4 regions of the Modestobacter sp. VKM Ac-2978 genome follow, and region 4 is predicted to be linked to each of the others. Evidence: riboswitches for the same ligand, from Rfam matches in the RefSeq annotation. Region 4 holds a riboswitch; each other region holds the start of a gene.

Region 1 (7,176 bases), on a different contig from region 4:
GTCCGCCATCTCCCAGGCAGCAGCTGGGGTGTGCGTGGGGTTGCCCACGTTGTTGACGAGCACGTCGATGCCGCCCAGGAGTTGCGCCGACTCCGCCATCAGGCCCGCCACACCGGCAGGCGTGGAGACGTCGGCCTGGACGAAGCGGACGCCGAGCAGGCCCGGTGCCGCGGACCGGGCGGCGGCCACGACGTCCGCACCGGCCTCCGCGGCGTGCAGCGCGATGGCAGCCCCGATCCCCTTGGTGCCACCGGTGACCAGGAACCTGACCCCGGTGAGGTCGATGGCTGGGAAGGTCGTCGTCAGGGAGTCGTGCGTCAGGGAGTCGTTCGTCATGTTCGGTCCTTCGTGGTCGGAGACGGGTGGCGTACAGCGAGGGGAGGTGGTGGAGCGCCGGCGACGAGGGTCTTCGCGAATTCCGCGTCCGGGTCGCCGGCCGCGGGTTCAGTCCACGAGGAGGACGAGCTTGCCGCTGCGGTGGCCGGTCTGGCTCAGGCGCTGGGCCTCGGCGACCTGCTCCAGCGGCAGCACCTGCTGCACCGGCAGTGCCAGCTCCCCCTGGGCCGCGAGGCTGGCTGCGTGCGGCAGGACGTCCCAGCGGAAGGTCGTCCCGGCGGGCCCGGTCGTCCGCACTCCGCTGGCGGCGGCGTTCGCGAAGTCGGAGATGGTCAGCACGCGTCCGGGATCACCGGTCAGCTGCACCAGCCCGGGCAGCGCCCCCGCCGGCCCCATGTCGAACCCGAGGTCCACACCCCCGGGGGCGAGCTCGGCGACGCGTTCGACGAGGCCGTTCCCGTAGGACGTGGTCACGGCGCCGTATCCCCGCAGCCTCGCGGCGTTCGCCTCGCTCGTCGTCGCGATCACCGTCGCTCCGCCGGCGATGGCCAGCTGGGTCGCCACCGTGCCCACGGCGCCACCCGCACCGTTGATCACGAGGGTGTGACCGGCCCGTACACCGAGCAGGTCCAGGCCGCGGGTTGCGGTCTCGACCGCGACCGGCAGGGCCGCGGCCTGGACGAGGTCCAGTCCGTCGGGGACCCGGGCGTAGTCGGACAGCAGGGCGTTGTCGGCGGCGCCGCCGGACGTCGATCCGAACACCCGGTCGCCCAGGCCCACGTCGCTCACCCCGGCGCCGAGTTCGTCGATGACCCCGGACACCTCCAGGCCGACGCCTTGCGGTAGCTCGCCGCCCAGATCGCCCTGGCGGATCTTCCAGTCGGCGGGGTTGACGCCGCAGGCGTGCACGCGCACGCGCACCTGACCCGGGCCGGCGTGGGGTTCGGCCACCTCCTCGAGGCGCAGTACCTCGGGGCCGCCGAACTCGTGGAACCGAACTGCTCTCACTGTGGCGCTCCTGTTCTGGTGGTTTCGCTGCACGGCTGATCGAGCCGCGACGCCCTGAGACGGGGAGGTGCGGCGGGATCGCCCGGCGGTCGACGTGGTGAGTGCGTGTGGTGGTGACGACCGGCTCAGCCGGCGATGGCCTGCGGCAGGGGTGCCGACGTCAGTCCCCAGGCGTCGGCGAGGAGCTCCAGGGTCTGCACCCGGGTCGCCGCGCCGTGCGCGAAGGAGCAGAGGAGGAGCTCGTCGGCGCCGGTCGCGGCTGTGAGGTCCTCGAGCACGCCGACCACCCGGTCAGGGGTTCCGGCGACACCGCCTTCGGGCATCGCCAACATGGCCTGCTCCTCAGCAGGGTCCAGCCGGACCCGGGCGGCGTCATGGGGGCTGAGGAACGGTGTCACCGCGCGCCCGGTCCGCTCGGCGAAGCGCTGCAGGCGGCCCGGCCGGGCGAGTCGCACGACCTCGTGCTGGGTGCGCGCGGCCAGCACGCTGACGCTGACCATGGCATGCGGGTGGGCGCCGGTGTCCACGTCGTCGCGGAACGAGCTCCGGTACAGGTCCAGGACGCCGGCCACCGCTGCGGCAGGTACGCCGTTGTGTCCGGCGAAACAGAACGGCAGGCCCAGCGAAGCGGCCAACTGGGCGCTGTACACGGAGGAGCCCAACAACCACATGACGGGTGCGCCGACGGCGCGTGGCGTCGGACTGATCGGGTGGTGCGCCCGCGACGGGGCGGCCTGCGCGGGTGCCCTCACCCCGAGCATCGCCTGGACCTCGTCCACCTGGTGGGCGAAGTCCTCGCCGCCGAGCCCTGCGGGTGAACGCCGGAGCGCTGCCGCGGTCACCGGGTCCGCGCCGGGCGCCCGTCCGAGGCCCAGGTCCACGCGTCCGGGGTGCAGCGCCTCCAACAGCGCGAACTGCTCAGCCACCACCAGCGGTGGGTGGTTGGACAGCATGACACCGCCGGAGCCGACCCGGATCCGCGCTGTCCGGGCGGCGAGGTGGGCGAGGAGCACCGAGGGGGAGGTGGAGGCCAGCCACGGGGTGGCGTGGTGCTCGGAGACCCAGAACCGCTTGTACCCCAGCTCGTCGGCGCGCTCGGCGAGCCGCGTGGTGTCAGCCAGGGCCTCGGCGCTGGTCTGTCCGGCGGACAGCTGCCCGAAGTCCAGGACGGACAGCGGAACCCTGTTCGTCGGTCCCGCAGACCCCAACTGCTGCACGTGTGGCTCCGATGGTCGGCGATCAGTCGGGGTGTTCCGCGACCACCGTCGACGCTAGGCACGGGCAGGGCAGCCGTCGTTGTCCCACGAGCTCAACAGCGTGCCCGTCTGACTCACCCGGCCCGGAACAGCACCGGTCGTCCGCCGCGGCGCACGTACAGTTGCTGCGTGGACCTGCTCGCCGACCTGTTGCGGGTCGCCGGCGTGACCGGCTCGATCGGCACCCGCATCGAGGCCAGCGGCGCCGCCGGCAGCTGGGGAGTGCGCCTGGACCGGTACCCCGGAGCGGCGGTGCACGCGGTCACCGAGGGATCCGCGTGGCTGACCACCTCCTCGCGCCCGCCACGGCGGCTGGAGTCCGGGGACGTCGTCCTGCTGCCTCCGGGGACCGTGCACGAGCTGACCAGCCGACCGTGGGCCTCCGCGGCATCGTGCGACCGTGCCGCCGCTGCTCGAGCCCGCGAGGTCGGGGACGTGGTCCGGCTGGGGATCGGGCCGGTGGACACCCGCATCGTCACGGTCCACTACCTCCAGGACCCCGGGGCACGAACTCGCGTGCTCACCGCGCTACCCGACGTCGTCCACGTGGGAGCGGGTGCGGGGGCCGGCCACCTTCAGGACACCGTGCGCATCCTGGGCCGTGAGCTCACCGAGCCCGGGATGGCCTCCTCGGTCCTGCTGGACAGGATGATCGACGTGCTGCTCGTGCAGTCGCTGCGGGCCTGGGCAGCAGCGCAGACGGCGACCCAGCCGGGGTCCTGGCTGGCTGGGCTGGGTGACCCGGTCGTGAGCGCCGCCCTGACGTTGATCCACCAGGCACCGGAGCGGGCCTGGACGGCGGAGAACCTGGCAACCGGCATCGCAGTGTCCCGAGCGACCCTGGCGCGGCGGTTCACCGCCGCCCTGGACATGAGCCCCACCGCCTACCTGCTGCGCTGGCGGATGGACCTGGCGGCCGCTCGCCTGCGCGATACCGACGAACCGCAGCAGTCCATCGCACGAGCCGTGGGTTATGCCTCCGTGCACGCGTTCAGCCGGGCCTTCAGCCGTGCCCACGACGAAGCCCCCGGGCGCTTCCGCGACCGGCACCGACGCACCGGGGTCGTCGCCGGCGATCTCGGTGACGCATGTTGAGTGCCACGCCACCGCCGTTCTAGCTGTACCCAGCCAGGACGTCGGTGACAGCTAGGGCATGTCTCTCACATGCGGTTCCAGGCGAGGACGGCATCGAAGACGATGGCCGACGACGTTCAGGAGCTCGGGCCACCGATTCGGTGATCTGGACTGCGCGCATGGCCGAGGCCATGGGTCCGTCCGGTCGGCCGGGGTCCAGGTCCACCCCGGCAGGTGCAACGCTCGACCACCGGATCAGTCAGGCAGCGGCAGGAGTGCGTGCAGGACGCGGCCGGCGCGGTCGGGATCGGGCTGTTCGCCGGTGATGAGGGTCAGGTAGACGTAGGACTCCATGATGCGGACGACGACGTAGCCGAGGTCGTCGAGCGGGATGTCGCTGCACATCTTGCCGGCGTCGAGGGCCTCGGCGAGGAGCGCACGGACCCGGCCCAGCAGCCGCGCCTGGAAGTCGGCGGCGCGGGTGGTGAGCAGGCGCAGCGCCAGTTCGCCCTCGTTCTCCATGAAGACCTGCATGCCGTGGTTGCGGCGTCCGCGTGATCGGCCGCCTGTGGCGCCTGCACATGTACTGGCCCCGGATGGTGCGGCCGGCCGCGATGGTTGGCTGCTGTTACTGGATTGTGACGTTCATCGGGGTTCGTTGTAGCGTCTCGGCCGGTCCGCCCGAGCCCCGATCTCGCCCAGAGGTCCTCGCGCAGACCCCGTCGAACTGCCACCGCTCGCGCGGTGGCAGACCGGGGACCCATCGTTCCCTGGGGTGAATCTCACGTGGCCAGTGCGCCGCAGCGAGTAGGGCTGTCTCCGGCCCGAACCCGTCAGCTAACTCGGTAGACGGTGAGGGAGAACGGAGCTCGCCGCGTTGGCGACGTCGCACGACACCGTCTTGCAGCACCCTGTCCACCCACGCCGCCGCGCCCGATGGCGCGCCGCGGTCACTGCGCCGACGCTGGCCGCCGGTGCTGCCCTGCTGCTGGTGCTCACCGGTCCGGCAGCCCACGCCGCACCTGAGCCCCCGCCGGCCCCGGCAGGCCAACCCGGACTCGCCGGGGCCGAGGCCGCGCTGGCCAGCGTCGAGGCGTCGGTGGTGGCGGCAGAGGAGACCCTGCGGCGGCTGACGGTGGAGGCTGAGGCGGTCGCCGATCGGAGCCTGGTCGCCCAGGCTGCGCTGCTCACAGCCCGGCAGGAGGCCGATGCCCGGGAGGCCGAGCTGACGGCTGCGCAGGCAGCAGTCGGGCAGGCCCGAGCCGACGTCGTCGCACTGGCCCGGCAGAGCTACATGGGCGCTGACGCCTACGGCAGTGCCTCGGCCTTCTTCGCCGCAGGCAGCCCCGAGGAAGTCCTCCAACGAGCCGCCACGCTGGAGCTGCTGGGTGATGACCGGGGCGAGCGACTGGACGAGCTCGAGGTCGTCCAGCGCCAGCAGCAGGCGGCCACCGAGGCGGCGAAGGCCGCCGTGGTTGCCCGCGATGCGGCCGCCGCATCCGCCGCGGAGGCTGAACGGGTCGCCAACGACGAGCTCGCCGCGGCGCAGCAGACCTACGACGCCGCCGTGGGGGACAGGGCCGCGTTGGAGCAGCAGTTGCAGGAGGCGCGGGAGCGGGTGGTCACGCTCGGCGGCGATGCTGCTGCGGGGTCGATGGAACAGCCGGCCGGCAGCGATGTCACTGCGGTACCGACGGAGCAACCGAGCAGTGGCGATGTCGATGCACTACTGGCGGAACGGCTGGACGGTGCGGCTTCCCGGGGAGGTGAGCGGTCGACTTCCGGCGCCGGGATCCCGACGTCGGGGCGGGTGACCTCCTGCTATGGCGCCCGCTGGGGGACCATGCACCACGGCGTGGACATCGCCGCCCCGATCGGCACACCGATCTATGCGCCCGAAGCCGGCGTGGTGCTCCAGGCCGGCCCCGCATCCGGCTTCGGGCTGGCCGTCTACCTGGAGCATGAGGACGGCTCGATCACCCTCTACGGGCACATCGACAGCTACTCGGTCGACGCGGGACAGCAGGTGTCCGCTGGGCAGCAGATCGCGCTGGTGGGCAACACGGGTCAGTCCACCGGCCCGCACCTGCACTTCGAAGTGCATCTGGGTGGGCTCTACCAGAACCGCAGCAACCCGGTTCCGTGGCTGGCCGCCCGCGGCCTGCCGTTGGGCGGAAGCTGCGGCTGACCTCGACAGGCCTCGAACCTCGTTCGGTGACCCCGCTGGGCGGTCAGCGCCGCCGAGCAGTCGCTGCAGGGGGCACTTCGCGCCGTGGTGCGGTCATGATCAGCGTGGGGGAGCGCCCGGGTGTCACTTCCCCTGGGGTCCGTCGGGGTCGGCTTCGGGGGATGACCCGCGCGGGAACCCTGGCGCGAGATGCGACCGAGCAGGGGGCGGACCGGCATCGGGGCCAGCGTTCCGACCAAGGGGCCGACAGCCCTCTCGGGCGCGCCAGCCAGGCCGTCGTACCGTCGTGTGGGGAGGTGGTCCCGGTGGCACGGCTCTGGGCGGCGCTGTTGCTGTTGGCCGCCGTCTTCGCCATGCACGGGGTGCAGTGCGTGGCCGCGGGCTCGGCCCAGCGGCACGGGTCCACATCGGTCGGTGCGGCTGCCGCGGTTGGTGTACCGGCAGCGTCCGTCCATCTGGGCCCCGTCGCAGGTGCGATGCCCGACCACGGGCACGGTGCCGCCACACCAGAGGCAGACGCCGACGGTGCCACCGGGTCCAGCGGCCTGCCGGCCCCGTGGCACGACGCCCACGTCCTGGCGGTGTGCCTCGCCGTCCTGCTCGCGGGGCTGATGGTTCTCAGGGCCGTAGTGCTCCGCCGAGGCGTGGCGATCCCGCCCGTCCGCGGCTCGCCCACACCTTCCCGCTGGCCCACCGGGTGGTCGAGGCAGCCTCGACCACCCACCCTCTCCGCTCTCTGTCTCCTGCGGATCTAGGCCGAGCAGCTGCACCCCGACAGCTCCCGCTGTCCCGGGGTCCTGCACGCATGCCCACATCCCTCAGACAGGAGACCCAGCATGACCCGCACCAGCATCCGACTCGTCCGCCTCACCGGTGGGCTGATGGCCGCCGTCGTCGTCCTCGCCGGCTGCTCGGACACCGAGCAGACCTCCGCCACCGGTGGCAACGCGGCCGACGACAGCTCCGCCGAGCAGGGCGCGGAGTTCAACGACACGGACGTCGCGTTCGCGCAGGGGATGATCCCGCACCACGAGGGCGCGCTCATGATGTCCGCGGTCGCCATCGACCGCGCCTCCGATCCCCGGGTCGTGGACCTGGCCGAGCGGATCCAAGCAGGTCAGGACCCGGAGATCGACCTCATGACGGCCTGGCTGGAGGAGTGGGGCCAGCCGCTCGAGGAGTCCGGTCCGATGGGCGGCATGGACCACGGGTCCGGGGACATGGGCGGCATGGGCATGGACGGCGGCATGGGCATGGAGGAGATGCCTGCGGCCGGCCGGGACTTCGACCGCATGTGGCTCGACGCCATGATCG
Region 2 (7,176 bases), 250 kb from region 4:
GTACAGCCAACCGGTGACCTCCGCGCCCACCCAGGCGACCCCGGCCAGGGCGGCGAGCACGGCGCGCGCGTTGTCGAACACCGCGGTCCGGTCGCCCCCGGCGACCCAGACCCAGGCGTCGTGCTGGGTCGCCGGCATCCGGTAGCGGCCGGCGCCGACGAGGTCCTCGGTCCAGCTCGCGGCGTCCGCCGGGGCGTCGTCCGGGGCGACCTCGGCCCACAGCTCCGGCCGGAGGCCGACCACCACGTTCACCCCACCGGTGGAGGAGAGCGGAGCGATGAGCCCGGCCACCCCGCGGACCAGGTCCGCCGCGGAGCAGCCGGGCTCGAGGTCGAGCTCCAGATAGCAGTGCTCGGGGGTGCCGAGGGCGAAGATGCCCGGCTGCGTCGTCACGCCGCCCACCCTGCCCGACCGGCACGACCCGGCGTCAGCTGGTCGGCGGCTCGTCCTTGCCGGCCTCCTCGAGGGCGTCGGCCTCCTCCTTGGTCTTGTGCACGGCCTTGTCGGCGTGCTCCGGCGGGCCGTAGACCGTGTAGAGCACCAGCGGGTTCACGCCGGTGTTCAGGAAGTTGTGCTTCTTGCCGGCGGGGACGACGACGAGGTCACCCTGGGCGACGTTCTTCTTCTGCCCGCCCACGACGGCCTGACCGGTGCCGCTGACGAAGGTGAGGATCTGGTCGATCTCCTCGTGCACCTCCTCGCCGATCTCCCCACCCGGCGGGATCGTCATGATCACCAGCTGGGTGTGCTCGCCGGTCCACAGCACCCGACGGAAGTCGGCGCTCTCCTCGGCGACGGTGGCGATGGTGAAGTGCTCCATGGCTGCCGTTCCTCCTCTGATCCAGTAGCTCCTGCCGGCGTGTGCCGGCTCATGATCAGTGAAGAGCAGCGCGGCCTCCGGCGCGATCCGAGCCCGCTGGCCGGGCGACACGGGCCGGACGGGCCCTCCGCCCCTGCCGTCCACCGGGCGGGTAGGAGAAGCTGTGTCGGTGCCGGGTACCGGCAGAGCACACGCACACGAGCACAGGAGACGGCGTTGACGCAGCAGCCAGGAGACCAGCCGGAGAACGCAGCCCTCGCGGCCGAGCGGGATGAGGCGGCCACCGAGCTCGCCGCGGTCGAGGGTGAGGTGTCGACCCGCGCCGTGGTCGCGGGGGGCGTCGTCGTCGGGCACGACGGCTCGGACTGCGCGCAGGAGGCGCTGCAGTGGGCAGCCGGGCTGGCCGAGCGCGCCTCCTGGCCGCTGCACGTCGTCCGCGGTTGGCGGATCGCCACCGCGCCGCAGCCGGCCAGCTGGGAGCCGGGCTACGTGCCGCCCATCGGCGAGTACGAGCAGGCGGTGCAGGCCGACCTGGAGGCCGACGTCCGGGCCGTGCTGGGCGCTGAGCGGGCCGGCGGGGTCACCTGCCACGTGGTGCACGCGGCCCCGGTGCGCTCACTGATCGAGGCCGCCCAGGACGCCGACCTCCTCGTCGTCGGTGCCCGCGGGCGGGGCGGCTTCGCCGGCCTGCTGCTCGGCTCGGTCAGCGACCAGGTCACCCGGCACGCCCCGTGCCCGGTCACCGTCGTGCGCAGCCAGCGCAAGGACTGACCCGCGTGGCGGTCCCGCACCCCGTCCCACCGGCCTTCCTGCGGGCGCACACCCGGCTGGACCGCCCGTCGCTCGTCCCCGAGGTGCAGTTGCACGTCGCCGACGACGTCGTCGCGCTCTGGGAGGCGATGGAGACCGAGGGCGGCGGCGCCGGCGAGGACCCGCCGTTCTGGGCCGCGGCCTGGCCCGGCGGCCAGGCGCTGGCCCGGCACGTGCTGGACCACCCGGAGCTCGTCGCCGGCCGCCGGGTGCTCGACCTGGGGGCCGGCAGCGGCCTGGTCGCCGTCGCCGCCGTGCTGGCCGGGGCGAGCGGGGTGCTGGCCAGCGACGTCGACCCGTACTCGCACGCGGCGGTCGGGCTCAACGCCGAGGTGAACGGGGTCACCGGCATCGACGTGGTCGGCGACGTGCTGGACGAGGAGCTGCCGGCGATCGACGTCGTCCTGGCCGGCGACGTCTGCTACGACCGCGAGATGACCGCCCGGGTGCTGCCCTTCCTCGGTGCGGCCTGGCTGCGCGGGGCCACCGTGCTGCTGGGCGACCCCGGGCGCGCGTATGTCCCGAAGGAGGGCCTGCTCGCGCAGGCGGAGTACGACGTGCCCGACGCCGCCGGGGGCGCGGTGCGCCGGACGACGGTGTGGCGGCTCCCCTGAACCTGCGCCGTCCCACCGGCCCCAGCTGTCACTCTGCTCCGACCGCGCCCCACCGACGGGTGCGAGCCGTGGCACATGGCGACGAAAGACGGCCCCGGGCATTGTCACGGCCGGGTCACGGCCTCTACCTTGGCCAGGTCCGGTCGGACGTCTCGTCCCCACCCGGGGAGCCCGCACCGGATGCCGCCGAGTCGCTGCCCGCAGCGAACCGGGGACCCACCGCACCACTGGGGTGAATCCCGCCCGGGCAACCGCCCGGCCGGGTAGGGCCGCTTCCCGCCCGAACCCGTCAGCTGACTCGGTAGGCGGCCACGGAAGACCCACGGAGCCCTTCTCTTCATGTCCCGTCGCACCACCGCGTCCTCGTCGGACGAGCAGCTGCCCACCACCGAGGTGCTCCCACTGCTCTCGACCGGTGACGCCCCGACCGCCCGGCAGACCCGTCGGCGCCAGCCCCCCGGTGGGCTGGGTCGACCGACGCTGTATCTGAGCGTCGCCGCCGCCGGCGCGATCCTGGTCAACGTCCTCGTCGGCGGTGAGCCGGACGCCCGGGCCGAGGCCGCCGTCGAGCCCGCCGGCGTCGCCGCCCAGCTGGACCTGAGCTCGCAGCAGACCGCGACCGCCCTCGTCGACGGGCGGCTGACCGACCGGCTCGGCCAGCTGGCCGCCAACCGCAGCCAGCGCGAGGCCGAGCAGGTCGCCGCCGCCCAGGCGCAGGCCGCCGCCGACCAGGCCGTGCTGGACGCCCAGGCCGCCGAGGCGGCGCAGCTGGCCGCCGAGGCCCAGGCCGCAGAGGAGGCCCGGATCGCCGCCGAGGCCCAGGCCGCCGCCGAGGCCGAGGCCGCGGAGGAGGCGGCCGCCGCTCAGCGGGCCGCCGCCCGCGCGCCCGCGCCGGCCGCCCCCGCTCCCGCCCGGGCGCCGGCGGCCCCGGCCGCCTCGTCCGGCTCGGGCTCGTTCCAGGACTACGCCCTCGGCAAGCTCGGCGGTGACCAGGCGGAGTTCTCCTGCCTGGAGAGCCTCTGGGGCAAGGAGAGCGGCTGGAACCCGAACGCCCAGAACCCGACCAGCACCGCCTACGGCATTCCGCAGTTCCTGGACTCCACCTGGAAGAGCACCGGGATCGCCAAGACCTCCGACGGCTACCGGCAGATCGACGCCGGGCTGATCTACATCAACAACCGCTACGGCTCGCCGTGCGGCGCGTGGTCGCACTCGAAGGCCACCGGCTGGTACTGAGCCACGGGTGTGACGCAGCGCGGCCCGGGTCCGGCTGGACCCGGGCCTCGCTGCGTCCGGGCCCCCGCGCGGGTGGCCCTCCTGTGCGCCGGCGCGGGACCATCGGGGAGGATCGAGGGGTTCGACCACCGAGACGAGGAGAGCGCTGACCCGTGGGCAAGCACCGCGCACCCGAGGGCGCCGCGACGGACTTCGACGCCGCCACCAGCGCCCTGACGGACGTCACCGGCGACTACACCATCGACGTCACGCACACCCGGATCGGCGTCCGGGCTCGGCACGCCATGGTGACCACCGTGCGGGGTGCCTTCACCGACTTCTCCGGCACCGCCCACCTGGACACCGCGACGCCGGCGGCCAGCAGCGTCCAGCTGCGGATCGCCACCGCGAGCATCGACACGGGCACCCCGGACCGGGACGCGCACCTGCGCTCGGCCGACTTCCTCGACATCGAGCAGCACCCCGAGATGGTGTTCGTCTCCACGTCGGTCGAGCAGGTCGACCGGGACGTCTACCGGGTCACCGGCGACCTCACGATCAAGGCGGTCACCCAGCCGGTCTCGATCGACTTCACGCTCACCGGCTCGGCGCTGGACCCGTTCGGCAACATGCGGGTGGGCTTCGAGGGTGCGCTGGCGATCAAGCGCAGCGAGTGGGACCTGACCTGGAACGCGGTCCTCGACACCGGCGGCGTGCTGGTCAGCGACCGGATCCAGGTGGAGTTCGACGTCTCGGCGATCAAGGACGCCTGACCGGCGCGCTGTGTCCCAGGCCACCCCCGGCCGCTAGGGTGGCACTCAGTGCCACGTGGCGCGCCGGTGGACCGGCCGGCTCCGCGACGGCAAACCCCGGCGACGACGGCGTTGCCCGGGACGAGGCGAGCAGCAGGGGGTCCGCAGGTGGCGAACGCGTGGTTCGAATCGGTGGCGGAGGCGCAGCGGCGCGCGAAGCGGCGGTTGCCCAAGGGCGTCTACGGGGCGCTGGTGGCCGGCTCCGAGCGCGGGCTCACGGCGGAGGACAACCTCGCCGCCTTCGCCGAGCTCGGGTTCGCCCCGCACACCGCCGGGTTGAGCAACGAGCGGCAGCTGGGCACCACGATCATGGGCCAGCAGGTGTCCATGCCGATCATGATCAGCCCGACCGGCGTGCAGGCGGTCGACCCCGAGGGCGAGGTCGCCGTGGCCCGTGCCGCCGCTTCCCGGGGCGTGGCGATGGGGTTGTCCTCCTTCGCCAGCAAGCCGATCGAGGAGGTCGTGGCGGCCAACCCGCAGACCTTCTTCCAGATGTACTGGGTCGGCACCCGTGAGGAGATGCTCGGCCGGATGCAGCGGGCCAGGGACGCCGGCGCGGTCGGCATGATCGCCACGCTGGACTGGTCGTTCGCCTACGGCCGCGACTGGGGGAGCCCGTTCATCCCGGAGAAGATCGACTTCGAGGCGGCCCGCAAGTACGCCCCCCAGGTGCTGCTGAGGCCGCGCTGGCTGTGGGACTTCGCCAAGACGGGCAAGATCCCGGACCTCACCGTGCCCAACATGGTCGCCACCCCAGGGGAGGAGCCCCCGACGTTCTTCGGCGCCTACGGCATGTGGAACGCCTCCCCGATGCCCAGCTGGGACGACGTCGCCTGGCTGCGTTCGCAGTGGGACGGGCCGTTCATGCTCAAGGGCGTCATGCGCGTGGACGACGCGAAGCGGGCCGTGGACTCCGGGGTCACCGCGATCTCGGTGTCCAACCACGGCGGCAACAACCTCGACGGCACCCCGGCGGCGATCCGCGCGCTGCCCGCGGTGGTCGAGGCGGTCGGCGAGCAGGTCGAGGTGCTGATGGACGGCGGCATCCGGCGGGGCGGCGACGTCGCGAAGGCCCTCGCCCTCGGCGCCCGGGCCGTGATGATCGGCCGCGCCTACCTGTGGGGCCTGGCCGCCAACGGCGAGGCCGGGGTGGGCAACGTGCTGGACCTGCTGCGCGACGGCCTCGGCTCGGCCCTGGTCGGCCTGGGCCACCGCTCGATCGACGAGCTCAGCCCGGCCGACCTCGTCGTCCCGCCGCACTTCGAGCGACACCTCGGCGAGGACGGCGCCGACGCCCCGGAGGCGCAGCGGTCCTCCGGCAAGGGCACCACCGCCTGAGGTTCCGGGCGGCCGGCGCGATGACTTCCGCCGGCCGCCGCCGTCCTCCCTGCTGAGCGCACCGTCCCTCGGACGCCGGGTGCGCCGTCCCTCGGACGCCGGAGGCCGGCATGACCCACCTGTCCCGGTTCGTCACCGTCTGGTCGGAGCTGCAGGCCGAGGTCGAGCGCGGCCGGCTGCCCGGCTACGCCGCCGCGGTGCGGTACCGCGGCGAGGTCGAGGTGCACACCGGCGGCTCCCTCGAGCTGGGGGGCACCACCCGGGTGCGTCCGGACTCGCTGTTCCGGCTGGCGTCGCTGTCCAAGCCGTTCGCCGGGGTGCTGACGCTGTCGCTGGTCGAGGACGGGTTGCTGGACCTCGACGACCCGGTCGGGCGGTGGCTCCCGGAGCTGGCCGAACCGCGGGTGCTGGTCGACCGGGCCGGCGCCCTCACGGACACGGTGCCCGCTGACCGCCCGATCACCGTCCGCCACCTGCTCACCGGCACGCCCGGCTTCGGTGGGCTGTGGGACGACTCGCCGCTGGACCAGGCCGTGTACCGGGCCGGCCTCGGACCGGGTCCGCTCCCGCCGGAGCTGACGCCGGAGGAGTACCTGGCCCGGCTGGGCGAGCTGCCGCTGGCCGCGCAACCCGGGGCCAGCTGGCTGTACCACCTCAGCACCGAGGTGCTCTCGGTGCTGCTGAGCCGGGTCTCCGGGTGCCCGCTGCACGACCTGCTGCGCGCCCGGATCACCGGTCCGCTGGGCCTGGCCGACACCGGCTTCTGGGCGACCGACCCCGTGCGGCTCGGCCCGGCGTACCTGCCGGCCGGCGACGGGTTCGAGCTCCTCGACCCCGCCGACGGGCGGTCGTCCGTGCCGCCGGTCTTCGAGGGGCTGGCGGCCGGGCTGGTCTCCAGCGCACCGGACGTGCTGGCCGTCTTCGGCGCGCTGGCCGACGGCGGCGGACCGCTGCTGAGCCCAGGATCGGTGGCCGCCATGACCACCGGAGCGCTGACCACGGCGCAGCGGGTGGAGGCCGCCGACTTCCTCGGCGCCGGCCGCTCCTGGGGCCTGCAGGTGGGTGTGCAGGTCGAGCCGGGGGAGCCGTGGGCGCAGCCGGGCCGGTTCGGCTGGGACGGCGGGACGGGCACCACCGGCTGGGCCGACCCGGCCGCCGACCTGGTCGCGGTGCTGCTCACCAACCGGGGCATGTCCGGGCCGGAGGACGGCATGGACGGGTTCTGGCGGGCGCTGTACCGCTGCCTCTGACCCACTCCTGCGGCAGCTCGACCGGCGCCTCAGCGGGGTCGGTCACCGCCCAGCGCGAGAACCGTGCGCAGCGCGGTGACCAGGGCGAGCGGCTGGTCCAGCATCGGGTGGTGGCCACTGTCGGGTAGGTCGACCACGGGCATCCCGGCCCGGGTCAGCCCGACCATCTCGGTGGCCATCTCCGGGCTGACCAGCCCGTGCTCGCAGCGCAGGAAGGTCAGCGGGACGGCGACGCCGGGCAGCAGGTCGCGCAGCCGCAGCCGGGTGCCGAAGAAGTCCGGGTCGAACTTCCACGTCCAGCCGCCCTCGACGGCCTG
Region 3 (7,176 bases), on a different contig from region 4:
GGGGTCGGGGTGCTCGCCGGGCTCGCCCGGGCGACCGGCTTCCGCTCCCAGCCCCTCGTCGGGACGGCGCTGACCACGATCGGCGTGCTGATCGGCACCAACGGCCCGATGACCGCGCTCGGGATCACCGACCCGCGCACCTGGTCGGCCACCGACTGGGTCAGCGACGTCGTCCCGCACCTGGCCTACGGCGTCGTCGTGAAGACGACGATGGACGCGTTCGACCTCCCCTGACGGCGGACCCGCCGGTTCGCGGTGGGCCTCGGGACAGGTCCGGTGGGCCAGACTGGCGCCGTGGACGAGATCACCACCGAGGCGGAGCTGCGCGAGCTGCTGGGTGAACCGGCGCCGCGCGCCGCCACCAAGGACCGCCCCTGCCTGGACGCGATCGACCGGGACTGGCTGGCCGCCTCACCGTTCTGCCTGGTGGCGACCTCGGCGGCCGACGGCAGCTGCGACGTCTCCCCGAAGGGCGACCCGCCCGGGTTCACCGTCGTCCTGGACGACCGGACGATCGCGCTGCCCGAGCGCGCTGGCAACCGTCGTGCCGACGGGTTCCGCAACATCCTGACCAACCCGCACGTCGGGCTGATCTACCTGGCGCCCGGCCGCAGCGACACCTTCCGGGTGCAGGGCCGGGCCCGCCTGGTGCGCGACGAGGACCTGCTGGACCGGATGCTCGTCCGCGGGCACCGGCCGCTGCTGGCCATGGTCGTGGAGATCGAGTCGGTCTTCTACCACTGCGCCAAGGCGTTCCTGCGGTCGCAGCTGTGGGACCCGGCGACCTGGGATCCCGGGGCGTTGCCCTCCCGGGCCCGGATCGCGCACGCCCAGGAGGCTGCCGCCACGCCACTGGCCGAGCTGGAGCAGTACTACGGCGAGCAGTACGCCGCCGGCCTCTACCCCCGGGGATGAGCGCCTAGGGCGCCGTCCAGCCGCGTTCGTCGACCCCGCCGGGCACGGGTGCCTCGGGGTCGTAGGGCGTACGGGTGAGCACGAACGTCGCCAGGTCCAGGTGGTCGGGAGCGATCCGCAGCGTCTCGCCCGCGTAGTAGCCGTCCAGCCCGACCCACGTGCCGTCCGCGCGGGGAGCGAACCGGCTCGCCCGGCCGGACCGGCCGGGCAGCGGCCCCAGGTGCAGCAGGCCACCGGACTGGGCGCGCAGCACCAGCGGAGCCGGCCCCCAGAACCAGACGCCGAGCGAGTCCAGCGGCAGCGGCGGCGGGGACGGCACCCAGGCGTCGACGATCCGGGGCTCGGCGGCCCGCAGGTCGGCCAGCAACCCGGGCACCAGCGGGTCGAGCCCACTGGTCGTGTTGGCCAGCATCACCGCTCCGACCTGCTCGGACCGGTCGACGAAGACCCCGGCGAGGAAGCCCGGCATCGAACCGCCGTGACCGATGAGGGTGTGCCCGTCGACCCGCAGCACCTGCACCCCCAGCCCGTACGCCGACCACCCGGGGGACGACGAGTCGATCCCGGCCGGCACGGTCATCTCCTCCAGCGTCGCCGGGGAGAGCACGTCGCCGGTGTCGCCGAGCAGGAAGGCGGCGAACCGGCCGAGGTCGGCCAGCGTCGCCCACAGCTGGCCGGCCGCGGCCATGACGCCGGCGTCGTGCTCGGGCTCGGGCAGCACGACGTCTGCCCACGGGTGCACCGCCGCACCCTGCGCCGCCCGACCGGTGGGCCGCGGGGTGGTGCGCTCCATGCCCAGCGGCAGCAGCACCTCGTCCCGGACCACCTCCACCCAGGAGCGCCCACGATGCCGGGCGACCAGCTCACCGAGCAGCCCGAACCCGAGGTTCGAGTAGTGGAACCGCCGGGCGCTGCCCAGGACGACGTCGTCGTCGGTCAGCCGGAGCTCGGCCAGCGACCCGCCGGGGACGCGCTCCCACCAGCCGCCGGGGCTCTCCGAGCTCGCGCCGGCGAGGTGGGCGAGCAGCTGGCCCACGGTGCGCTCCCCGAAGGGGGTGTCGGGGACGTGCTCCTCGAGCAGGTCGTCGAGCCCCAGGCGGCCCTCGTCGCGCAGCCGGAGCACGACCAGGGCCGTCACCGTCTTGCTGATCGAGCCCAGCCGGTACTGCACGTCGGTGTGCGGCTCGGCGACGTCGCCGCGACCGGCCGACCAGGCCAGCCCGCCGTCCCGGACGACGCCCGCGACCAGGCTGGGTGCCCGGCCGTCGCGCTGGACCCGGGCGGTGCGGGCCAGCAGGGTGCGGGCGGTGGCGGGCAGGACGGGGGTGACCATCGGGCGCTCAGCCGGCCCGGACCGGCGTGGTGGCGTCCACCGGCAGCCGGCCGGTACGCCGAGCCCAGCGCTCGAACCAGATGGTCACCAGTGGCGGGATGGAGGCGGCCAGCGCCAGCAGCCCGGTGGCCGGGGTCCAGCGGAGCACCCGCCACGCCAGCAGGGCGACGACGACGTAGGCCACGAACACCGCACCGTGGACCGGGCCGAAGACCTGCACGCCCAGCTCCGAGGCCTGCAGCACCCGCTTGACGAACATGCCGGCCAGCAGGAGCACCCAGGAGACGGCCTCGGCGATGGCGACGACGCGGAAGACGCGGGCGACCCTCGTGGGGTCGATCAGTGCGGCGGGCACGGTGCTCCTCGGGGTGGGCATGGCGTGGGCTGTACCTCATCGTGCCCGGCGGGACGGGGTGCCGGTGCGCGTACCCGGGTGATCGTCGCCACCGGGCCCGGACGCGCCGGTGCCCCGGCCGCCGTCAGGCGACCGGGGCACCGGCGGGTGTCGCGGGGTGGTGCAGCTGTCAGCCGGCGACCCGACGCATGGCGGTGATGGGGCCCATGGCGTCGATGCTGGCGACCTTGACCACGTCACCCGACGTCGGCGCGTGGACCATCTGGCCGTTGCCGATGTAGATGCCGATGTGGCTGACCGGGCTGTAGTAGGCGATGAGGTCGCCCGGCTGCAGCTCGCCGCGGGAGACCGCCCGACCCGACGCCGCCTGCTGCCGGCTGCTGCGGGGCAGGTTGACCCCGGCCGCGGCGTAGGAGTACTTCACCAGCCCGGAGCAGTCGTAGGAGTTCGGGCCGGTGGCGCCCCAGACGTAGGGCTTGCCGCGCTGGGCCATCGCGGTGCTCACCGCGGTGGCGGCAGCGCCGCTGCTGGCCACGACCGGCGCGGCCGGAGCCGGTGCCGGCGCCGCAGCGGCGGCCGGGGCGGGGGCGGCCGCACGGGCAGCGGGGGCCGTGCGCTCGTCGCGCGAGGCGGTCTGGGCGTTGGTGCGCTCCGCCGCCGCGGCGGCCTGGGCCTCGCGCTCGGCTGCGGCTGCCGCCGCTTCTGCGGCCGCGTGCTGCTCGGCCAGGATGCGGGCGCGCTCGCGCTCCTCGGCGGAGAGCCGGTCGTACTCGGCCTGGTACTCGGCGATCTGCTCGTTCAGGTCGGCCTGCTGGGCAGCGACCTCAGCGACCTGGGCCTCCGCGTCGGCAGCGGCCTTCTCGGCAGCGGCCTTCGCCTCGTCGGCGCTGACGGTGGCCTGCTGCGCGACCCCGAGCACCTCGTTGTTGTGCCCGGCGATGCTGTCCAGCGTGCCCATCCGGTCGAGCATCTCGTCGGCGGAGGAGCTGGTGAGCATGGCCTGCAGCGAGGAGAGCTGCTCACCGGTGAAGGCGCTGCGGGCGACCTGGCGCACGTGGTCACGGGCCTCGATCACGGCCGCCTCAGCGGCGACGAGCTCGGCGGCGGCAGCGTCCGAGGCGGCCTTCATGCTGGTCAGCACGTCGGTCGCTTCGTGCATCTTCTCGGTGACGACCTCGAGGTCGTGACCGCGGGCGGCGATGAGCTCGGCCGCCTCCTGCGAGGTGGTGGGTGTTTCAGGAGCCGCCAGGGCGGGCACCGGTGCGAGGGCGACGCCACCCGCGACGAACAGAGTGAGCAGGGCCCGTCGGCCGTTGCGGCCACGACGGACAGAGATGTGCGAACTCGCCATGTTCGGCGGGTGTGTCCTTTCTTCCACCTGCCGCCTACCGAGTTAGCTGACGGGTTCGGGCGGGAAGACGCCCGGCTCCTCGGGCCCGCGAGCGGGCCGTGCGGAGCTTCACCCCAGTGCTGCGGTGGGTCCCCGGTCCACGAGCCCGCGAGTGTTGCGGCGAGCCGTGTGGTTCGGCGGCGGTCCTGTCGGTGGTCACCCGGGTGGGCGACTGCGCTGCCCGTCAGGACCGCTGGTGACCGTACGTGCGTTATGTGCTCGTGACAAACGACTGGGGTCAATTTGTGGAAATCCCCGGGCGTGTGCTCCAACACGCTCACCGAGCGTGACAGGCTCGCCGCGTGAAGGGCCTGGCACAGCGGGAGTTCTGCCTCGTACTGCTCCGCCGCATGGCCGACACGCGACCCGACCTGGTCGCCGAGGCGTTGCCCAGACTCGGCGCCGACCGGGCCGAGGCGCGTGCCGCGCACCGTCGTTGGCGCGCGCTCCATCACACAGAGCGAGCACCGCGCGGGCTCGTGCTGCGCGCTGCCGTGCTCGGTCCACCCGCCGATCAGGAGGACCGCCGGTTCGGTGACGTCGACCTCGTCGTCCGGCGGTGGCCGCTGCCGCTGTGGCCGCACCTGCGGTGGGAGGTGCTGGGCGGCCCGGACGGCGCGGTGCTCCACGAGCAGCTGGTCCGCGCGCCCGGTTCCGCGGTGCCGGCCGCCGCACCGGGGGCCCTGCGCGTCTGGGAGCACGTGGTGGACGACGTCGTGACCCTGCCCGGCGCGGCCGCGGTGGACCCCGGCGTCCCGAGTCACTTCGAGGTGCACCTCCCCGGCCGGGTGCGGGCCCGGTTCGCCTGGGGGCTGCTGCAGCGGGTGGACGACGGCGCGCCAGGATGACCTGGTGCCGACCCTCTCCGCCGCCTCGTGGGACGACCCGGACGTCGCCGCGCTGACCGCCGCCCAGCAGGTCGAGCTGCGGGCCCGCTACGGCGGTGCCAGCGAGCCGGGGGTGCCGCCGTCCGCCGCCGACGTCGCCGTCGTCCTCCTCGCCCGGGACGACGACGGCACGCCGATCGGCTGCGGCGCGCTGCGGCCCCTCGGGGACGGCACCGCCGAGCTCAAGCGGATGTACGTCGTCCCGGCGGCCCGCGGTCGCGGCGTCTCCCGGCTGCTGCTCACCGGGCTGGAGGCGGAGGCGGTGGGTCGGGGCTGGACCACCGTGCTGCTGGAGACCGGGCCGCGCCAGCCCGAGGCGATCGGGCTGTACACCGCGGCCGGCTACCGGCCGGTCCCGGCGTTCGGGCACTACGTGGACGACCCGTTCTCGCTCTGCTTCGCCCGGGAGCTGGCGTGAGCACCGCAGCCCGGTACGACGCCGTCGTGGTGGGCGGCGGCCACAACGGGCTGGTCGCCGCCGCCTACCTGGCCCGCGCGGGCTGGTCGGTGCTCGTGCTGGAGCGGCGGGCCGTGCTCGGCGGCGCCGCGGTCAGCGAGCAGGTCTTCCCGGGCGTCGACGTCCGGCTGTCGGCCTACTCCTACCTGGTCAGCCTGCTGCCCGACCGGGTCGTCACCGACCTGGCGCTGCCGATCACCCTGCTGGACCGGGCGGTCGCCTCCTACACCCCGCTGCGCCGCGGCGGTGCGGCCACCGGGCTGCTGGTCGAGCGGGACGAGGGGCCGGAGACGGCGGCCTCCTTCCGCGCCCTCACCGGCTCGGACGCCGAGTTCGCCGGCTGGCAGCGGTTCTACGGCCGACTGACCACCCTCGCCGAGGACCTGGCCCCCACCCTGACCGGACCGCTGCCCAGCGAGGCGGCGGTCACCGCGCGCCTGCGGGACCCAGCGATCTGGCGCTACCTGCGGGAACGGCCGCTGGCCGACGTCGTCGCTGACCACCTGACCGACGACGAGGTCCGGGGCATCGCGCTCACCGACGGGCTGATCGGCACCTTCGCCGACGTGCACGCCGCCGACGGGCTGGCCGGCCGGTGCTTCCTGTACCACCTCATCGGCAACGGCACCGGCCGCTGGCGGGTGCCGGTCGGTGGGATGGGTGCGGTCAGCGGCGCGCTGGCCGACGCAGCCCGGGCGCGCGGTGCCGCACTGCTCACCCGCGCCGAGGTCACCGCGGTCGAGACCCGGGCCGACGGCGTCACCGTGCACTGGACCGACGCCGACGGGACGGCGCACGCGGCCGACGCCGGGCACCTGGTCAGCGGCGCGGCCCCGGCCGTGCTCGACGAGCTGCTGGGCGCCGCCCCGGCGCCGCGGCCGTCGGGGTCGCAGCTGAAGGTCAACATGGTGCTGCGCCGGCTGCCCGGGCTGCGGTCCGGCGCGGATCCCCGCCGGGTCTTCAGCGGCACCGTGCACGTCGACGAGGCTGCCGGCCAGCTCGACGCCGCGTACGCGCAGGCCGCGGCCGGGCAGCTGCCCGAGGTGGTCCCCTTCGAGGTGTACTGCCACTCGCTCACCGACCCGTCGATCGTCGGCGACACCGGGCTGCACACCCTGACCCTGTTCGGGTTGCACACGCCGGCCGAGCTCTACGCGGCCGACCCCGTCGGGACCCGGACGGAGGCGGTGCGGCGGGTGCTGGCCCAGCTGGACGCCCACCTGACCGAGCCGCTGGCCGACTGCCTGGCCACCGACGGCGACGGGCGGCCGTGCCTGCAGGCGTCCTCGCCGCTGGACGTCGAGGCGTCGCTGGCGATGCCGGGCGGGCACATCTTCCACGGCGACCTCGCCTGGCCGGTCGCGCCCGACCCGGAGGCCGTCGGCACCTGGGGCGTGGCGACGGCACACCCGCGGGTGGTCGCCGCCTCCTCGGGCGGCACGGTGCGCGGCGGTGCGGTCAGCGGCCTGGGCGGCTTCGCCGCGGCGAAGCACCTGCTCGGCGGCCACTGAGCGAAGTGGGGCACTGAGCGGAGTGGGTCACGTCTCAGGCGTGAGCGTCCGCGGAAGTGGGCAGGCACCCGGGACAGCCGCCCGCTCGCCCGAGCAGGCCGGCGACCCGGGGGGACCACGTGTCGGACCGGGGCGCGTACCGATTCCCAGGAGGACCGATGAGCGAGCGACCCGACGGCCGCACTGACCGCAGCGGACAGGGCAAGCTGCCGAAGAACCGGGCCCGCCTGATCATCGTCGGGACCTTCGTGCTGATCCTGGTGGTGGCCTTCACCTTCATGATCCTGGTCGGCACCCTCGGCTGACCTCCGGACCACGGCGCCGGGCG
Region 4 (7,176 bases):
TCTCTGAGTCGTCAGTGGCAGTCCTTGGCGGCCGAGCGGGCCAAAATTGATGACGAACTGCGACGGCGTAAGAGCCTGTCTGACGAGGACCTTCACACTGTCCGGTTCATGTGGGTGGGTGCTTCGCGCGAAATTTGCGGATACCAAGGCGATGTCGACCCGACCGTCCTGCAACAGGGATGGATTGAGCCGAACGCCGCGAGCGAGTTTCCGGGACCTTCAGGCAAGTTCCGGTTGATGCCGCCGGAGCACTGGGGAACCATCGACAGGGAGGATCCAGCCCCCATCTTCCTGCACGAGTCGTATGTGTCGCGCATCGAGAAGTGGATCCAGCCGATCTCCAATCGCGCCGAAGAAGTGCGCGCGATAGCGGAGGTTCGAGATGCCGTCATTGCACTTGTTGACTCGCGGGTTGCGGCCGACCCGAGAGTGATTCCTGTCAGCTCGACGGTCACCACTACAGAAAGCATGCAACACCGAACGGCAGTTGTGGGCCGTGCTGTCGTGATCAGCCCGGTCTGATGCAACATCCCGACTTCTACTCCGTCGCCACCACCGTCGCGCTGGTCTTCCTAGCTGGCGGACTATATGTGGTCAGTCAAGCAACACACCTCCCGATGGCGCGCTTCTACGTACTGTGCGGCCCCTTTATCCTGCCCGGAACTGCTGTCGTCCTGGCATCCCTATTAGTCCTGGCTGAGATTTGGCCCGACACTTCGGCCGTCAGGTGGATTATCGTGCTGCTAGTTACCATCCAACTTTTCAGCGGCAGCGTGGGCCTCGGAGTTCAAGCGGTGCAGGCTCGCCAGAAGTAGCCCTGCGAACTGGTGCTTGGTAAGGAATTCTCCTGGCGTGCGACGACCCTCCGAGCCAGGACCTGACTCAGAGGGTCGTCGTATTGTGGGCGCTGAATGGCCACTGGCGGGACGAAGGTAATCCCGCTACATGACGGCCAGGCGGGAGGACCGGCCGTCACGCGCACCATTCATCCATCCGGCGTGCAGATCGAGCGTAGGGAAGCGTGACCGGCTGTAATCCTTGGCCGACCTGGTCGGGGCGGACGTTCTCAGGCACCGACGAGTCTCCGAGGCTCTTGGCATGCGGCGCCGGCGTACGGCGGCGCCTGGCGACTCGTGGTACGGCATGACCCGAGGGTCGCCCTAAGGCCGCCCTCACGGCTAGCCGACTGGATGTCCCTGAGCGGCCCACGAGGGACACCGATGGACACGGCGGCCCAGCGTCTACTGGGAGCGGTGGTCGCGCAGCCAGTGCAGCAGTTCCGCCGACTGTTCCTCCAGCGCCCGACGCTGCCCGGGTAGCGGCAGAGTCTCGGTCGCTGCAAGCGGCACGGTGGCTCCGTCCTTCAGGTGCACTACGAGTCGGCGGTTCGACCCAACCCCCATCGTCCAAGCCAAGGACACTCGCTCGATGTCCGCGCGCTGCAATCGGCGGGTGCTCAGCCGGTTCCGGACCTCCAGCCGACCGTCAGCCAGCGCGGAGGCGTGGCTCAGAGTTCCGACTGCGGCGTACGCGCCGCCCCCCACCGCCACGGCGATCAACGCGGCCGCGAACCACACCGGAAGATCGGCGGTGAGGGCGAGAGGTATGAGGAGGATGGCCGCCACCAGAGCAATGCCACTCACTGCACGCGCGAGCGGGAGGGGGCGTAGCTCTACGACGACATCCCGGCTGGTCACGACGGCCAGCCTGGCAGCGGCGTTTGCCATCGGCACTGATCGTCACCCATCAGTGAACGAACCCGAGCGGCCAGCCACCGCCGTGTCCCGTAAGCCGCCCTCGGGGCGGCCGTTGCCGACCGGCTCCCTAGCGGTAGTTGACGTGCGGGTGGTCGAAGTGGTTCGCCGTCACGCTGCCCCGGTCCTCCATCTGCTTCCAGGAGCCACCGGGCGAGGAGAGCATCCGCTGCTCCCAGATGATGTAGTCCACGCCGAGCTCGGCCCAGTTGGCGACGTGGTAGGCGACGATCGCGTCGCCGAGGGCGGCGTTGGACATGACCATGTAGTCCACCGCCAGCCCCGACGGGTGACCGTGCGGGTCGGCAGCGCTGGGCCGGGTGCCGCCCAGGGTGATCGAGCCGGCGCCGGGCACGTTGCTGACCACGGCGTTCGCGGCAGCCTGCGCCTGCGGCTTGATCGGTCCGGCGGAATTGTTGATCTTGGCGATCGCGGTCACCGCGGTGCCGGGGCTCGCGGCCGCCGCGGCGGCGGGCTTGGCCGCGGTCCCGGCCCGTGCCGGAGCAGCGGCGGCTGCCTGCGCCTCGGCCTCGACCTCGGCTGCAGCGGCGGCCTCGGCGGCGACCCGAGCGGCCTCGGCCTCCGCGGCGGCCGCGGCCTCGGCGGCGAGGCGTGCTGCCTCCGCCTCCGCTGCCTGCTGGTCGAGCACGGCCTGGTCGGCCGCGGCCTGGGCCTGCTGGGCGGCGGTCTGCTCGGCCTCCCGGGTGGCCCGGCTGGCTGCCAGCTCCTCGAGCGGCCGGAGGTCCTCGGTCCCGTCGACGGCGCCGGACTCGGCGGCCAGCCCCAGCTGCTCGGCGACGCTCACCGGCTGGGACGCCACGGGGTCGGCCTGGGCCGCTGGGCCGACGCCGATGACGACGTTGACCAGGACGGCCCCGGCCGCCGCGATGCCCAGGTAGAGCCCGGGGCGGCGGATGCCGGCCGGCGGACGGCGTCGGCCGGTGGCGGCAGAGGTGGTGGTGCGGGCGCGCATGGGCAGGAGTGCTCCGTACAGGTGTCTTCCGAGTGCCGCCTACCAGGTCAGCTGACGGGTTCGGGCGGGAAGCAGCCCTACCCGGCCCGGACGGTGGTCCGGGCGCGGGATTCACCCCAGTGGTGCGGTGGGTCCCCGGCTCGCCCCGGAGGGCGACTCGGCGGCGTCCGGTCGGGCTCCCCGGGTGGGGACGTGGCGACCGACTGGACCCGGCCAACCTAACGGCGTTATGTAGTCGTGACAATCGGTTGCTGGCATTTCATCGGGTGACGGTGGTCGCGTCACTCTCCGGACACGCGCGTCCCATCCGTCACCACCGGCGGTGTCCGGTCAGCGCGCCGACAGCTCGACGACGGACCGGCTCCCGCCCCCGGCGGCGGTGGCCGCCCAGGCCTCCTCGACCCGCGCCAGCGGGAGGACGGCGTGCTCCACCCGGAGCTGCCCGGCCGCGGCGTGCCGCAGCACCGCGGTCAGCGCGGCGGCCCGCTGCTCGCCGGTGAGCGCGTTGTTGGTGTACCCGAGCACGTCGATGCTCCGACTGCGCAGCACGGCGGAGGAGAACTCGGCGGCGTCCCCGGCCGCGCCACCCAGGTTGACCAGCCGCCCGCCGGGCGCCAGCACCGAGCACGCGGCCGCCGCCACGGCGCCGAACACCGGGTCGACGACGAGGTCGACGTCCGAGCCGACCGTCTGCCGGATCCGCGCAGCCAGGTCGCCGCCGTCCCCGGTGAGGACGACGTCCTCGGCGCCGGCCCGGCGGGCACGCTCGGCCGCGGACGGCGACCGGCACACCCCGACCACCCGCCCGGCCCCCAGCGCGCGGGCGGCCCCCAGCGCGGCCTGGCCGACCGCGCCCCCGGCGCCGAGCACCAGCACCCGCTCCCCCGGCTGCAACCGGCCGCGCCAGGTCAGGGCCATCCAGCCGGCGACCGCCGACAGGCCCAGCGCCGCCACGACCGGGTCGGGCAGGTCGCCGGCGAGCGGGACGACGTCGGCGTCCGGCACGGCGCAGAGCTCACCCAGGCTGCCGTCGCCCGGGCTCATCCCCGCCGAGGTGGCGAACCAGACCCGGGTGCCGGGTGTCAGCGCCGCCGACGACTCCACGACCCCCACCCCCTGCACGCCGGGCACGTAGGGCACGGCCGGGCGGCCGAAGTACGACGTCCCGGAGGCGCAGAGCAGGTCCAGCGGCACGACCGGGGCGGCGGTCACCCGGACCAGGGTCCGGCCCTCGCCGGGCACCGGGTCCGGGTGGTCGGCCAGGGCGGGCGGCTCGCCCGGCGAGGTCAGGACGGCGGCGCGCACCGGCTCAGGTCGCGATGTCGGGATAGGGCATGGAGATGTGCTCCATCGCCTTCCCGTAGGCGCGCTGGTACTCCATCGGCCCGTGGTCGCGTTCGAACAGCGCGATGAACAAGGTGAGCGTCAGGAACGGGTGCGCGCCCATCTGGAACAGCGCGACGTGGTCGTGCTCGGCCAGCGCCCGCCGCTCCTCGTCGGTGAAGGCCAGCCAGGTGGTCTTCTCGGCGGGGATGCAGTTGAGGACGGTGTTGGCCATCTCGGCCTCCCACCAGGTGACCGTGCCGGCCGGGTCCTCCCGGTAGCGCTCGGTCAGCTCGGGGTCGCGGTCGACGGTGAACAGGAACTTGTCCAGCAGGTACTTGCTCATGCCGACACCCCCGCGCTCGGGACCCCGTTGGGGTACCAGGTGAAGTACGCCTCCATGGTGTGGAACAGGTCCAGGGTGTCGACGTGGTCGGCCTTCGCGCCCTCGCCGGCCACGCCCATCATCAGCATGAAGTCCATGAACCCGTGGGTGGCGTTGCCCGGGTGGTGCAGGGACTCCAGGGAGACCTCGGCCAGGCACCCCTCGATGTCCCCGCTGGCGATCCACTCGACGGCCTTGCGGTCGAACTCCGGGTCCGGCCCGTGCTCGCCGAACTGCCGCGGCCCGCCCAGCTCCAGGGACAGGTGCCCGGTGCCGATCACCGCCACCCGCTTGTCCGACTCCCAGGACTCGACCATCTCCCGGATCGCCCGGCCCAGCTGGACGAAGCGCTTCGGCTGCGGCAGCGGCGGGGCGAAGATGTTCGTGTAGACCGGCACGATCGGCAGGTCGGCCTGCGGGCGCAGCGTGATGATCGGGCAGGTGATGCTGTGGTCGATCCGCAGCTCGTTGCTGAAGGCCAGGTCGAAGTCCCGGTCCAGCCCGTCCCGCAGCAGGTGCGCCGCCAGGTCCTCCTCGCCGCGCAGCGTCATCTTCGGCAGCCCGAACTCGCGCTCCTCGTTGTGGAAGTTGGCGTCGAAGAACGGCGCCTTGCCCACCAGGAACTGCGGCATGTTGTCCAGCCAGAGCTGGTGGAAGTGGTCGCTGCCGACCATCACCAGGACGTCGGGCTCCGCGCGGGTGAGCGTCTCGCGGAACGCCTCGATCTTCGCCACCCACTCGTCGGCGAACGGCGGCCGGTCGGCGCCGGTGGCGGTGCTGGCCCGGTAGTAGAAGGGGTGGTGGGTGGACGCGATCACCGCGGCCAGTTCAGCCATGACTGTCTCCGTTGAGGTCAGGGAGGTACGGGTCGGGGGCGACGGACCGGTTGTTGAGGTCCACGGACAGGAAGACGTCGTTGGCGACCGGGTGCCGCAGTTCCTCGGCCAGCTGCCCGATCAGCCCGGCCGTGCGGGCGAGCAGGGCGAACCCGCGGAGCAGCTCCAGCGGCAGGCCCAGGTCGGCCAGCGCCGCACCGCACACCCCGGCCCCGTTGAGCGGCAGGGTCTTGCCGAGCACCTGGGGGTGGACCCGGCCGATCGCGGCGAACAGCGACAGGTGCGGGCCGAACAGCCCCTCCTCGGTCGCGATCTCGAACAGCCGGGGGGTGCGCGGGTCGCCGTCCTTGTGCACGTGGTGGCCGAGCCCGGGGACGAAGCGTCGCGCCGCCCGCTGGGCGGTCACCGTCTCCAGGGCCAGGGCGTCCCAGCCGGCGTCGTCGGTCGGCAGCTCACCGTCCACGCCCTTCAGCACGTCGTCCAGGAACCGGCCGGAGTCCTCGGTGACGCCGAGGAACCGGGAGCCACCGCCGAGCAGGCCGGCGGCGAGCGCCCCCTGCACCGAGTCCGGCGCCGACAGGTAGGTGAGCCGGGTGACGATGGCGGTCGGGGTGAAGCCGTGGTCGGCGAGCGCGGCCAGCACCGCCTCGAAGACCCGGGTCTCCCCCGGTGTGGGCCGCCGCTGGGTGGCCAGCCAGAAGGCCAGCTCACCGAAGCCGACGGTGCCCATGACGTCGCGGGCCAGGTCGGTGCCCAGCAGCGTGATCGACTCGCGGCTGGAGGCACCCAGCGCGGTCGGGTACTCGGGCGTGGTCACGCGTCCTCCTCGGTGGCCAGCCACCGTCGCAGCTCGGCGCCGTGCTCGTCCAGGCCCGGCGGTGGCAGCCGGTAGTCGGCCGGCGTCTCGGAGAAGGTGATCGGGTGGCGGACCGACGGCACTGCCGCCTCGCCCTCCCCCACGGTCACCACGGGGTCCAGGCCGATCGACTCGGCGAAGGCGACCCCCTGGTCGACGGTGTTGATCGGCCCGCAGGGCACGCCCGCGGCGATGATGTCGTCGAACCAGTCCCGCTTGGACCGGGTGCTCAGCCGCTCGACCAGCAGCGGGCGCAGCTCGTCCCGGTTGGCCGTGCGGTCCTCGTTGCGGGCGAAACGCGGGTCGTCGGCGAGCTCGGGCACGCCGAGCACCTCGACCAGCCGGCGGAACTGGCCGTTGTTGCCGGCGGTGATGATCAGGTCGCCGTCGGCGCACGGGAGCGGCTCGTAGGGGAACAGGCTCGGGTGGCTGTTGCCCATCCGGAACGGGACGACGCCACCGGCGACGACGGCGCTGGCGTGGTTGACCAGCCCGGACAGCGCCGAGGACAGCAGGTTGACCTCGACGTGCTGGCCGCGGCCGGTCTCGTGCCGGACGTTCAGCGCCGAGAGCACGCCGATGGTGGCGTGCAGCCCGGCCATCACGTCGAAGACGGAGATGCCGGCCCGGAACGGCTCGCCCTCGGGGTCGCCGGTGAGGCTCATCAGGCCGGAGATCGCCTGCACGATCAGGTCGTACCCGGGCAGCGGCGCACCGGCCGGGCCGCTGCCGAAGCCGGTGATCGAGGCGTAGACGACGCCGGGGTTGGTCGCGCTGACGCTCGCGTAGTCCAGGCCGAAGCGCCCCAGCCCGCCGGTCTTGAAGTTCTCGATCACGATGTCGGCGCGGCGGGCCAGCTCCTGCGCGGCGGCGGCGTCGGCGGGGTCCTTGAGGTCCAGGGCGATGGAGCGCTTGTTGCGGTTCACGCCCAGGTAGTAGGTCGACACCCCCTCGCGCACCGGCGGCGCCCAGCTGCGGGTGTCGTCGCCGCCAGGGCTCTCCACCTTGACCACCTCGGCCCCCATGTCGGCCAGCAGCATGGTGGCGTA

What was found. A riboswitch is a leader RNA that binds a small molecule or an ion and turns the genes downstream of it on or off. The one in region 4 is predicted to bind cyclic di-AMP.
Region 1: another riboswitch for cyclic di-AMP. It lies ahead of O2W53_RS22950 (peptidoglycan DD-metalloendopeptidase family protein); the one in region 4 lies ahead of O2W53_RS11835 (hypothetical protein).
Region 2: another riboswitch for cyclic di-AMP. It lies ahead of O2W53_RS12985 (transglycosylase SLT domain-containing protein); the one in region 4 lies ahead of O2W53_RS11835 (hypothetical protein).
Region 3: another riboswitch for cyclic di-AMP. It lies ahead of O2W53_RS08600 (C40 family peptidase); the one in region 4 lies ahead of O2W53_RS11835 (hypothetical protein).

Annotation. Positions count from the first base shown of each region.
Region 1 covers NZ_JAPVBP010000012.1:19,580-26,755, forward strand. Annotated here, with positions in the region: gene O2W53_RS22925 (oxidoreductase) at 1-336, opposite strand, end outside; gene O2W53_RS22930 (NADP-dependent oxidoreductase) at 445-1,344, opposite strand; gene O2W53_RS22935 (LLM class flavin-dependent oxidoreductase) at 1,470-2,561, opposite strand; gene O2W53_RS22940 (AraC family transcriptional regulator) at 2,730-3,695, shown strand; gene O2W53_RS22945 (QsdR family transcriptional regulator) at 3,930-4,208, opposite strand; cyclic di-AMP (ydaO/yuaA leader) riboswitch at 4,385-4,540, shown strand; gene O2W53_RS22950 (peptidoglycan DD-metalloendopeptidase family protein) at 4,666-5,862, shown strand; gene O2W53_RS24015 (DUF6153 family protein) at 6,024-6,617, shown strand; gene O2W53_RS22955 (DUF305 domain-containing protein) at 6,699-7,176, shown strand, end outside.
Region 2 covers NZ_JAPVBP010000004.1:417,802-424,977, reverse strand. Annotated here, with positions in the region: gene O2W53_RS13005 (Dyp-type peroxidase) at 1-393, opposite strand, end outside; gene O2W53_RS13000 (cupin domain-containing protein) at 428-820, opposite strand; gene O2W53_RS12995 (universal stress protein) at 1,037-1,591, shown strand; gene O2W53_RS12990 (class I SAM-dependent methyltransferase) at 1,597-2,244, shown strand; cyclic di-AMP (ydaO/yuaA leader) riboswitch at 2,419-2,567, shown strand; gene O2W53_RS12985 (transglycosylase SLT domain-containing protein) at 2,584-3,480, shown strand; gene O2W53_RS12980 (YceI family protein) at 3,633-4,232, shown strand; gene mftD (pre-mycofactocin synthase MftD) at 4,380-5,609, shown strand; gene O2W53_RS12970 (serine hydrolase domain-containing protein) at 5,720-6,859, shown strand; gene O2W53_RS12965 (alpha/beta fold hydrolase) at 6,889-7,176, opposite strand, start outside.
Region 3 covers NZ_JAPVBP010000003.1:205,921-213,096, reverse strand. Annotated here, with positions in the region: gene O2W53_RS08620 (hypothetical protein) at 1-234, shown strand, start outside; gene O2W53_RS08615 (pyridoxamine 5'-phosphate oxidase family protein) at 295-915, shown strand; gene O2W53_RS08610 (serine hydrolase domain-containing protein) at 920-2,248, opposite strand; gene O2W53_RS08605 (DUF3817 domain-containing protein) at 2,256-2,624, opposite strand; gene O2W53_RS08600 (C40 family peptidase) at 2,773-3,954, opposite strand; cyclic di-AMP (ydaO/yuaA leader) riboswitch at 3,971-4,126, opposite strand; gene O2W53_RS08595 (hypothetical protein) at 4,296-4,841, shown strand; gene O2W53_RS08590 (GNAT family N-acetyltransferase) at 4,846-5,298, shown strand; gene O2W53_RS08585 (phytoene desaturase family protein) at 5,295-6,848, shown strand; gene O2W53_RS08580 (hypothetical protein) at 7,007-7,153, shown strand.
Region 4 covers NZ_JAPVBP010000004.1:172,190-179,365, forward strand. Annotated here, with positions in the region: gene O2W53_RS11825 (hypothetical protein) at 1-522, shown strand, start outside; gene O2W53_RS11830 (PH domain-containing protein) at 1,242-1,727, opposite strand; gene O2W53_RS11835 (hypothetical protein) at 1,825-2,727, opposite strand; cyclic di-AMP (ydaO/yuaA leader) riboswitch at 2,749-2,900, opposite strand; gene O2W53_RS11840 (quinone oxidoreductase family protein) at 3,058-4,032, opposite strand; gene O2W53_RS11845 (hypothetical protein) at 4,037-4,396, opposite strand; gene O2W53_RS11850 (extradiol ring-cleavage dioxygenase) at 4,393-5,271, opposite strand; gene O2W53_RS11855 (citryl-CoA lyase) at 5,264-6,088, opposite strand; gene O2W53_RS11860 (CaiB/BaiF CoA transferase family protein) at 6,085-7,176, opposite strand, start outside.